2 regions of the Aminobacter sp. BE322 genome follow, and region 1 is predicted to be linked to the other one. Evidence: predicted binding sites of a transcription regulator. Region 1 holds the regulator's gene; the other holds the start of a gene.
What was found. Region 1 encodes LexA, which represses DNA repair genes until DNA is damaged. Its sites were predicted from a motif close to TGTTCNNNNTGTGTTCNG; they were not measured.
Positions count from the first base shown of each region.

Region 2: J2X50_RS15395 (cytoplasmic protein) is a predicted target of LexA. The motif match lies at 3,383-3,400, and genes of this name have one in related genera.

Region 1 is NZ_JBNPXB010000001.1:122,427-127,402, forward strand. It holds gene J2X50_RS00585 (molybdopterin molybdotransferase MoeA) at 1-875, shown strand, start outside; gene lexA (transcriptional repressor LexA) at 982-1,698, shown strand; gene J2X50_RS00595 (ComEC/Rec2 family competence protein) at 2,056-4,557, opposite strand; gene gltX (glutamate--tRNA ligase) at 4,667-4,976, shown strand, end outside.
Region 2 is NZ_JBNPXB010000010.1:65,146-70,121, forward strand. It holds gene J2X50_RS15370 (sensor histidine kinase) at 1-751, opposite strand, end outside; gene J2X50_RS15375 (DUF5330 domain-containing protein) at 1,219-1,575, shown strand; gene J2X50_RS15380 (SufE family protein) at 1,665-2,090, shown strand; gene J2X50_RS15385 (DUF6456 domain-containing protein) at 2,092-2,901, opposite strand; gene J2X50_RS15390 (helix-turn-helix domain-containing protein) at 2,904-3,308, opposite strand; gene J2X50_RS15395 (cytoplasmic protein) at 3,537-3,893, shown strand; gene J2X50_RS15400 (MucR family transcriptional regulator) at 3,912-4,337, opposite strand; gene mnhG (monovalent cation/H(+) antiporter subunit G) at 4,607-4,975, opposite strand; gene J2X50_RS15410 (cation:proton antiporter) at 4,975-4,976, opposite strand, start outside.

The DNA.
Region 1 (4,976 bases):
AAAACGTGCGCGATCTCGGCAACGGCGAGGTCGAGGTGGTCGAGCCGACCGCGCCCGGCCGCAACATCCGCCTCAAGGGCCTCGACTTCAGCGAAGGCGACCTGATCCTCGACGCCGGCCGCCTGATGGACCCCGCCGCGCTGTCGCTCGCGGCGGCCGCCAACCATCCGACGCTCGAGGTGCAGCGCGCGCCGCTGGTCGCGATCATCGCCACCGGCGACGAACTGCTGCCGCCAGGAAGCTCGCCCGGCCCCGACCAGATCATCTCGTCCAACGCCTACGGCGTGGCGGCCATTGCCCGCTCGGTCGGCGCCCGCGTCCTCGATCTCGGCATAGCGGCCGACAAGACCGGATCGATCTCGGCACTCGTCCGGCAGGCGCTCGACGCCGGAGCCGAGGTGATCGTCACCCTCGGCGGCGCCTCGGTCGGCGACCATGACCTGGTGCACGGCGTGCTGACCGGCCTCGGCATGAAGCTCGATTTCTGGAAGATCGCCATGCGCCCGGGCAAGCCGCTGATGTTCGGACGGCTCGGTGACACCCGCTGCATCGGCCTGCCCGGCAACCCGGTGGCGAGCCTCATCTGCTCGCACCTCTTCCTGAAACCGGTTCTGGCGAAGCTCGGCGGGCGGCCCTATGCGCCGGACATCCGCGAGGCCGTGCTCGGGGCGCCCATGAAGGAAAACGACCTGCGCCAGGACTACGTGCGCGGCGTGGTGCGCAAGACCGACGCCGGCCTCGTCGCCGTGCCCTTCGGGGTCCAGGACTCGTCGATGCTGCGGACACTGGCCGACGCCAATTGCGTCATCATCCGCGAGCCCTTCGCAGCGGCCGCCGAATCTGGCACTGGCTGCCTGGTGCTGATGCTGCGCTGAGCGCCCCTCGGCGCCTTCACCAAAATTTAATCGGTTGCGGAACACAACTGGAACATATAGTGTTTGTTCCGGGTTTGTTTTTCTTTCGATTCCCTTGGGGGCAGCGATGCTGACGCGCAAACAACACGAGCTTCTGCTGTTCATCCATGAGCGGCTGAAGGAGGCGGGCATCCCCCCGTCCTTCGACGAGATGAAGGAGGCGCTGGACCTCGCTTCCAAATCGGGCATCCATCGCCTGATCACCGCGCTCGAGGAGCGCGGCTTCATCCGGCGCCTGCCGAACCGCGCGCGCGCGCTGGAAGTCATCCGCCTGCCCGACTCGATCGCGCCGGGCCTCAACGCCGCCAGGAAGTTTTCGCCCAGCGTCATCGAAGGCAGCCTGGGGCGCAAGCCCGAGCCGTCACGCGCGCTTTCGGCCGGCAATGACGACGATGCAGGCGCGGCGGTCGCCATCCCGGTGATGGGACGCATCGCCGCCGGCGTGCCGATCGACGCCATCCAGCACAGGACGCATTCGATCTCGGTGCCGCCGGACATGATTTCGGGCGGCGAGCACTATGCGCTCGAGGTCAAGGGCGATTCGATGATCGAGGCCGGCATCTTCGACGGCGACACGGTCATCATCCGCAATGCCAATAGCGCCAATCCGGGCGAGATCGTCGTTGCCTTGGTGGACGACGAGGAGGCGACGCTCAAGCGCTTCCGCCGCAAGGGCGCCTCGATCGCGCTCGAGGCCGCCAATCCCGCCTATGAAACCCGCATCTTCGGCCCCGACCGGGTCAAGGTACAGGGCAAGCTGGTCGGGCTGATCCGGCGCTACTAGGGCAATTCCAGGAAAAGTGCGCAGCGGTTTCCGTCCGGAATTGCTCGGACCAAAGAGATGGAGCGTCTTCGCGGTCCGATGAATGGAGGAAATGCCCTGATCCCGCCTCGGGCCGGTCGGGATCGTCATCTTTCTGGGTTGCAGCGAGGCCGGGCCAGAGCGGCGGGCATTCCGACGAATGCAATTCCGCAGCCAAGAGCGTTGCCGCTTTTGATCGAAAAGCCAAAACGGCCTATCTCTTTGGTCCGAGCAACTCCGACGGCAAACCGCCTCGCATTTTTCCGGGAATGGCTCCCGCTGCTTTTTCTTGGCCTTGTTCATGCGACGCCCGACGATTCCGTCGGGCTGCGAGATGCTTCATGGCGCGGCCTTCTCCGGCGGCGGCTTTGCACGGTCCCGGCGGAATGGCGGCAGTCCGCGTGCTTCGCGCGAGAATGCCCGGTGCTCATGCCACGGCCGGTAGGGCGCGGCTATCGCCTTCTGGATTTCGATTTGACGGACCGCCGCCTCTCCTTTTTCAGGCAGGTACGCGGCGACGCTGCCTAAACGCGCCAGGTCGCGCTTGCTGACGACGGTCGCCGCCGAATTCGCGCAGGGAGCCCGCGCCGTCGCATCGTCGATCACGATCAGGCTCGCCACGGCGCAGGCACGCTTGGCTGCCGCCGCATTGCCGGCATGGGCGATCACGGCGCCTGAAGGGTGCTCGATGGTGCAGAGGCCACCGTCGCAAACGAAGGCTTCCCTGCGGTCCGCTTTTTCTCCTCCTTCCTGGGGCAAGGCTGGCTCGCGCGGCGTCGAAGCATCCGACTTTGCGATTGCGGCCGTTACGGTCGAAGGCTTGCCGCCCGCGCCAACCGGGCCGACCAGTTCCTCCGCAACCAGGGCCCTCTTCCAGCTGTCGGTGATGAAGTCGCTCGGACGTGCGCGGTTGACCGCCAGCCTGCCGCCCGCCGTCGGCACCCCGACCAGCCGGCCGTCTTCGGAGATCAGTATGTCTGGGATCCTTGCCTCGCCGAGCAGCAGCAATCCGCTTGCGGCGAATGGCAGGGCTGCGAATCTGAGCCAGGTGGTCGCCATCGAGGCGATGCAGAGCGCGACCGACACCAGGATCACCGCGCGGGCGGAGATCAGGCCGACGGCGTCGACCGGCGACCGCTCGGAGAACCATTGCGCCAGGGCGACCATGGTGGCCAGGCCGCGCCCCATCGTGTCGAGGAACAGGCCGTCCAGGCCGAGCGGCATCAGCACGCCGGCAGCAACCGCGAAGGGCATCACCAGCACCGAGACGATGGGCATCACGGCCAGGTTGGCGAAAAGGCTGAGCGGCGAGATGCGCTGGAAATTCCAGGCCCCGAACACGCTGGTCGCCAGCCCGGCGATCAGCGAGGTCGCAAGAAGCCCGACCGCCAGCGTCCAGAGCTTGCGCCACAAATTGCCCGCAAGCGAACGCTGGATCGCCGGCTGCACCCGCTCGGCCTGCCTGTCCGACCACCAGCCGTAAGCGCCGACCAGCGCCGCGGTGGCCGCAAACGACATCTGGAAGCTCGGACCGACCACCTCGTGCGGGGATACGAGAATGACGATGATGGCCGAGATCGCAAGGTTGCGCATGGTCAGGGCGACGCGGTCGAACAGCACGGCCGTCAGCATCACCGCAAGCATGATGAAGCTGCGCTGCGCCGCCACTTCGGCGCCGGAGATGGAAAGGTAGCCGCCTGAAGAGGCCAGGGCCGCCAGGGCGGCGTATTTCTTGACCGGATGCCGGGACGCGAAGGCCGGAAAGGCCGCGAAACCGAGCCGCAGGCCCAGCATGACGGTTCCGGCGACCATGGCCATGTGCAGGCCGGAAATGGAGATGATGTGGTAGAGGCCCGTCCGCCGCAGCGCTTCGTTGACCTCCTCCGGAATGCCGCCGCGCACGCCGACCATGAGTGCCGCGGCGATTTCGCCCTCCACGCCGCCGATCCGGTCGCGGACGCGCTGGGCAATGCGGTCGCGCAGGTTTCCAAGCCAGGCCTCGATCGCAAGGGCGAGCGGAACAGGCTGCGCGTCCGCGACCAGTTCCGGTCCCTTCATGAAGAACCCGCTGGCGCCGATGCCGTCGAAATAGCTTTCGAAGGAAAAGTCGTAGCTGTCGGGCCGGATCGGGCCGGAGGGCGGCATCAGGCGGACATAGCCGCCGACCAGTGATCCCGCCGCGAGCCCCGCCGGCGCCCGGCGTGCCGTCAGGCGCACGCGATCCGGCGCGTAGCGGAGCGTTGGCCGCACGGTGGCGACGACATCGATGGTCAGGCGGACGCGCCCTTTGTCGAGCCGGTCGATCTCCACGACCCGGCCCTTCAATTGCGTCGAGATCTCGGCGCCGAGCATCTTCGTGCCCAGCCGGGCGGTTTCGAGCTTTGCCGCGGCCATGCCGACCAGGCAGAAGGCCGCAGCAGCCAGCCCATAGTGAAGCCACCTGCTCGTGCGCGCGGCAAACGCCACCGCCGCCATGGCCAGGGCCGCCGACGCGATCGGCAGCGAGGCCGGTTCTTCGGCGAGGCCGAAATAGACCAGCACCCCGATCGCCAGGAACACCGGAACGAGCAGGAACGCCGCGCCGCGGTCGAGCTCGGTCTCGACGGCCGCGGCCAATGTGCGGACCGTGAACCGTGCTTGGACGACGGCCATGGGGACCCGGAGCCGCGATCGCAGGCTCGCCGGCGAGACGTGACGTTCGCTTGCGGGCGATGGTTGCAGGTCGCCCCGGCGCCCCCAGACGAGCGGGGACGACAACTCGCCGCCGGCGAGCAGGACGCGCTCGGCCGTTTCCGCGACCGGTCTTTCGCCGGCTCGCCCCTCCCGCACGTGGTCGCCCATCGGGCATGCCCCTTGCGCCCCAGACCTTCTATGCTACATCAACGCCACCGAAACGCCATGCGCCGCCGGTCTCCGGCCGGGCGACGCCATGCCTGCCTTGGAATTCGCCATGCCCGTCGTCACCCGCTTCGCCCCCTCGCCCACCGGCTACCTGCATATCGGCGGGGCCCGCACCGCGCTCTTCAACTGGCTCTACGCCCGCCATACCGACGGCAAGATGCTGCTGCGCATCGAGGACACCGACCGCGAGCGTTCGACCGACGCGGCGACCGCGGCGATCCTCGATGGACTGACCTGGCTGGGACTCACCTGGGAAGGCGAGCCGATCTCGCAGTTCGAGCGCGCGCCGCGCCACCGCGAGGTGGCCGAGGAGCTCGTGCGCCTGGGCAAGGCCTATTATTGCTACACGACGCCGGCCG
Region 2 (4,976 bases), on a different contig from region 1:
GGTCGCCAACGTGGATGCGGTCGAAGAAGCAGGTCCCCAGCAGCAGTTCCGGCTGCAGCCGCAGCAGGCTACGCGACTGATCGGAGACCTCGACGATGTCGCCATTGTGAGCGATGCGGAGAACGACCGCCCTGACGATGCTTTCCAGCCCGGTTGCCGGGGCGGCATCGCTCGTACCTGCAGCATGGCCAACAAAAAGCGGGGCGCGCGCGGCGAGCGTCGCCAGCCATGCGATCGAGAGCAGCCAGTGCCAGCCGGAAGCCGACGCGCCATAGGCAAAGGGGGCGGAAGAGAGGAAGCCCGTCAGCAAAGCTGCAGCAAGGGCGGCAAGCGCTCCGAGGGTCGCCGCCCTGCCCGTCCGCCACACCCATGCCGCTTCCACCGGCAATGCCGCCAGAAGCAGAGCCGCCGGCGAGGTCAGGCCGCCAGCAGCCGCAACGATGGTCGCAACCGCCAGCGACGCGGCGACCAGGGCAGCCGTGGCGACAGGCGCCACCCGGCCGGTCGCGGCGATCGAAAGTGCCGCGAGCCAACTCAGGCTGAACACGGCGAAGATGACGGCGATCGTCGCCGCCGCGCCGAGATTGGCGGAAACCAGCACGACGCCTGAACCGGCGACGAGGAACGGTGCGGACAGCAGCATGCCCACCAGCCGGCGCTGCCGGGGACGCTCGGCATTCGAGGCTGCGGGATGGACCAGACGGTCGCAGCCGCCGGCCAGCGCGCCGGAAAACTCACCGTATCTGGTCATGACAAAACTCAACGCTACGCACTCTTCCGTGGCTCGCTTCGCGGCTCTTCTGTAGTTGGCAACCAAACTCGCACCGAGCCTTTAATGAAGCGATAAAACCGGGGGATCACACCGCGTACCCGCGGCAAATATCGGACCGACAGCGCCCACTTTCGAGGACAGTTCGCGTCATGGTAAACGGAGGGTTAGCCGGCCCATTCGCCCGGCTGAATCACCTTTCGCGGGTTAGGATTTCCAGCCGCCCAAGTTTCGCAATTTAAATCAAATACTTACGAATCTGGCGCATGACTCGCGCGGCAACGGGGCGTCTCGGCGCTCCGGAACAATGAAAATTCGGTGAAAAAGCATCGCAAAATGCCGCCTTTTGCTGCAAGCGCTCCTTTCCTGGTCCGTGCCATTGTCGCGGCAACGCAGACACGTGGCCGGAGCGGTTTCGCCCCGGCCCTCAATTTCGCAAGGGGCATGCCATGGGCTTTCTGATACGGGCCGCCTTCTGGTTCTCGCTGGTGCTGCTCTTCCTGCCCTTGAGCACCGGTCCGGACGGGGAAAGCCAGGTTAGCCCCCTGCAGGCGCTGTTTGCGGCACGCGAGGCGGTCGGCGACATCGCCGGCATTTGCGAACGCAAGCCGGAGGTTTGCGAAACCGGCAAGGCGGCTATGCAGACCATAGGGGTCAGAGCTCGCGAAAGCGCCCGGATCGCCTACGAACTGCTGGACGAGCAGTTCGGCAAGCCCGACACCGCCACGCAGACGGGAAGCGTCGAGCCCGCGCCGGAAGCCGACAAGCACCCGCAGCCAGCGCCTGAACCAGCACCCGCCAATTGACGTGACCTTGCCGCCCGGTCCTTCCAGGGCGGCATGTGCAGCCATCTTTTTTCGTGACGGTCGAAGGCGCGGCCACTATATCCAGCGATATGACGACCACGATCGACACGATCCGCGACGACTTTGCCTTCCTGGACGAATGGGAAGATCGCTACCGCTATGTCATAGAACTCGGCGAGGCGCTTCCGCCCTTCCCGGACAGCGCGCGGATCGACACCAACAAGGTCCAGGGCTGCGTCAGCCAGGTCTGGCTCGTGACCCACCGCGGCGACGGGGCCGACCCGGTCATCCGTTTCCAGGGCGATTCCGACGCCCATATCGTGCGCGGGCTGGTCGCCATCATGCTCGCCCTGTTCTCGGATCGCCAGGCAAGCGAGATACTGAGCACCGACGCCGAGGCGACGCTGCGAACGCTCGGCCTCGACGAGCACCTGTCGCCGCAGCGGGCCAACGGCCTGCGGTCGATGGTCAAGCGCATCAAGCGCGATGCCGAGTCGGCGCTGCAGCCTGCGTGACCTATCCTTGCTCCAGCTTGGGACGGTAATCCGCCGTCCCCCAGTGCAGAACCTTGCCTCGTCGCCCATTGGCCGAGCCGGGATTGTAGTGGCGGGCAAGGGCGCCGAGCGCCATCTTGAGCATGATCTTGGCCGAACGCACCGGCCAGCCGCGCTCGACTTCCACGCGCTCCAAGCCTTTCAGAAAACAGCAGACGTCGATCAAGACGCCGGCTAGTTCCGGACCCACGGCGTCAATGGCCATGTCGACGCGCTGGCGCGCCGCGAGCGCCGCGTCGGTGAGTTCGCTCAGCCCGCCGCCACCCGTGCCGCGGCGGCCGGAGGCCACGCTCGCTTCCCAGTTGGCACCCAGCCTCGGCATGATCTGCCCGCGCGTGTAGTCCGAGCGCAGGCGCTCGCCCGCAGCGAATTCGCCCCCTGTCAGGAAGGGGTCGCCAGTCTTGTTCCGGCGGCGGACGAGCTGGCCCAAAGGCGACTCCGACAGATTTACCAAGGCAGCCTGGGCGCCGGCCGCGGTGTCGACAAGGGCAACCTCAAGATCGCCGTGCTGGGACCTGAACGGGTCGGTCTCGCCGGTCTGCCGCCGCGCGGCGGACAACCCCTCCGCGGTCAAGCCGACGACCGCTCCATGTCGGCGCAAGAGGCCTTCGCGGGCAAGATCGGCCAATTGTTCCGAAACGACGGCGATGCGGTCGCCCGTCTCGTTTTCGAGCAGGATCTTGTCGCCGCTGGCCGCCGGCATGCAGCTGGCCCTCCCCTTCGCGAGCAGCTTCAGGATGCGCGCACGCGCCTTTGCAGCTTCCCCGGCCATGATCAGCGTCCCAGCCTGTCTCGGAAGGCGGCAATCGCCACCCGCTCCGCCAATGAGACGATACGGTCGAAATCTGGGTCGTCGCGCAGGTCTTCTACCAGATGGCACGCGTACAGAACCGTCGTCCTGTCACGTCCGAAGCCTCGGCCGACGTCGCGCATGCTAAAACGGAAGACGACATGCGCGACATACATCGCGATCTGCCTCAACCGGCTGATGTCGTTTCCGGTCCGGCCCAGGCGACGCAGTTCCCTGCTGGGAACCCCGAACAGTGCCGCCATCAGGTCGATCATGGCATCGCACTGCTCGATGACTTCGTCGTTGCGCCTGTCGGCTGCAAGTTCCAGCCCCGTCCGTTCCAGCTGCGCGGCAACCTCGCGCGCCTCGATCTGCCTTTTCGCCAGCACTGTCGACGTAGCTCCCACCAAACCCGCCCCTCCGAAGATAGGAATAAGTTCTTATACCCATCGTCGAGCTGGGTGTGAACAAAAAAAGAACGGATTTTCTTGCCGGGAGCTGCCAACCCTATGGAAAAACTCATGCATTTCTAATCGAACAACAAAATTGGCGTTCAATTTCTCCTCACCCGCCGGGGCGGACGCATCATTCGTCGAACGTCAACGAGGCAGGTGAAGATGAGGGATTTCCGAAACGAGATTGCGGCATTCAGGCAGGACAAGCTGGCGGAACTGGCCGATGCCAGGCAGAGGGCGGCCCTGCAGATCTGCTGCGGAATCGAACTCGCCGATGCGCTGTCCGGGGGACTCGCTTCCACCCATTCGCTGCTGAGGCGCCTCGAGCGGGCGATCGAACGCGAAAGGCTGAAAGGCGTCAACCGCCATTGGAGCTATGACTTGAACCGTCACATAGCGCTCAAGCAGGTGCGCGACCGGCTGAAAGGCATTTCGCCTGCCGAGCCTGCCAGGCTCACCTTTCGGCCGCGGCGCAGGCGCCGGAAAAGCAAAGCGGCACCCGAAGGTGCCGCTCATTGATCAGGGGGTGGTGGGGGTTCACTTACCCTTGCGCTTGCGGCCCAGGCCCATCTTCTTGGCGAGCTGGGAGCGGGCGGCGGCGTAGTTGGGCGCCACCATCGGATAGCTGGCGTCGAGGCCCCACTTCTCGCGGTACTGGTCCGGCGTCATGTTGTAGTGGGTCATCAGGTGCCGCTTGAGCGACTTGAACTTCTTTCCGTCTTCAAGGCACACGATGTAGTCGTCATGCACCGACCGCTTCGGATTCACGGCCGGCTTCTGCTTGTCTGCAGGGGGCGCTTCGGTAGCATTGCCGACGCGTCCAAGTGCTGCATGCACATCGGCGATCAGTCCCGGAAGCTCTCCGACCGGAACCGGATTGTTGCTGACATAGGCCGCCACCACGTCGGCAGTCAGCTCGATCAGCGTATCGTTGTTTGCAGTAGGCGTTTCGGAAGTATCCATATTCTTCAGGCCCCAATGTGACTGGTTGTTTTTTTGCCCGATATTGCGATCGGGACGCGGCACGATTTTATACCGCAGTTTGCGACTGCGACTCGCGTTCCGTCACTTTAATGAGCCCGTATCAGCAATAAGTCAATTCACTATTCTTTTCGAAATCAAGAACAACGAATTCGACACTTCTCTAACAAATGAACGTTTTTGAAAACCATAGGTCAATTTCTGAGATCAACTCGCCCGATGACGATAGATCTCGCCCAGGCTCACTATCCTCATCCACCTTGGATTTGCCGGTTCTTCTTGGATGACACCACATTCTGGGCCAGTTCGTCCCGAACAGAGCCCTCCCAAATGCGATATCCGGCAGAATATGACGCCTTGGCCAGTAGATGAGCCGATATCGGTGCGGTGAGCACGAAGAAGCCTGCGCCCGCAAGCGCCCTCACACCGGTTGCGAACTCGCCGATGTGCAGCGCAAGCGCCACCAGCATCAGGCAGGATCCCAGCGTGCCGGCCTTGGAAGCGGCATGCATCCGGGTGAGTACATCCGGCAGGCGCAGCAGGCCGATCGAGGCGGTAAGCGCGAACAGCGCCCCCACCACGATCAGCAACCCAGCCAGATAATCACCGACGTCGCCCATC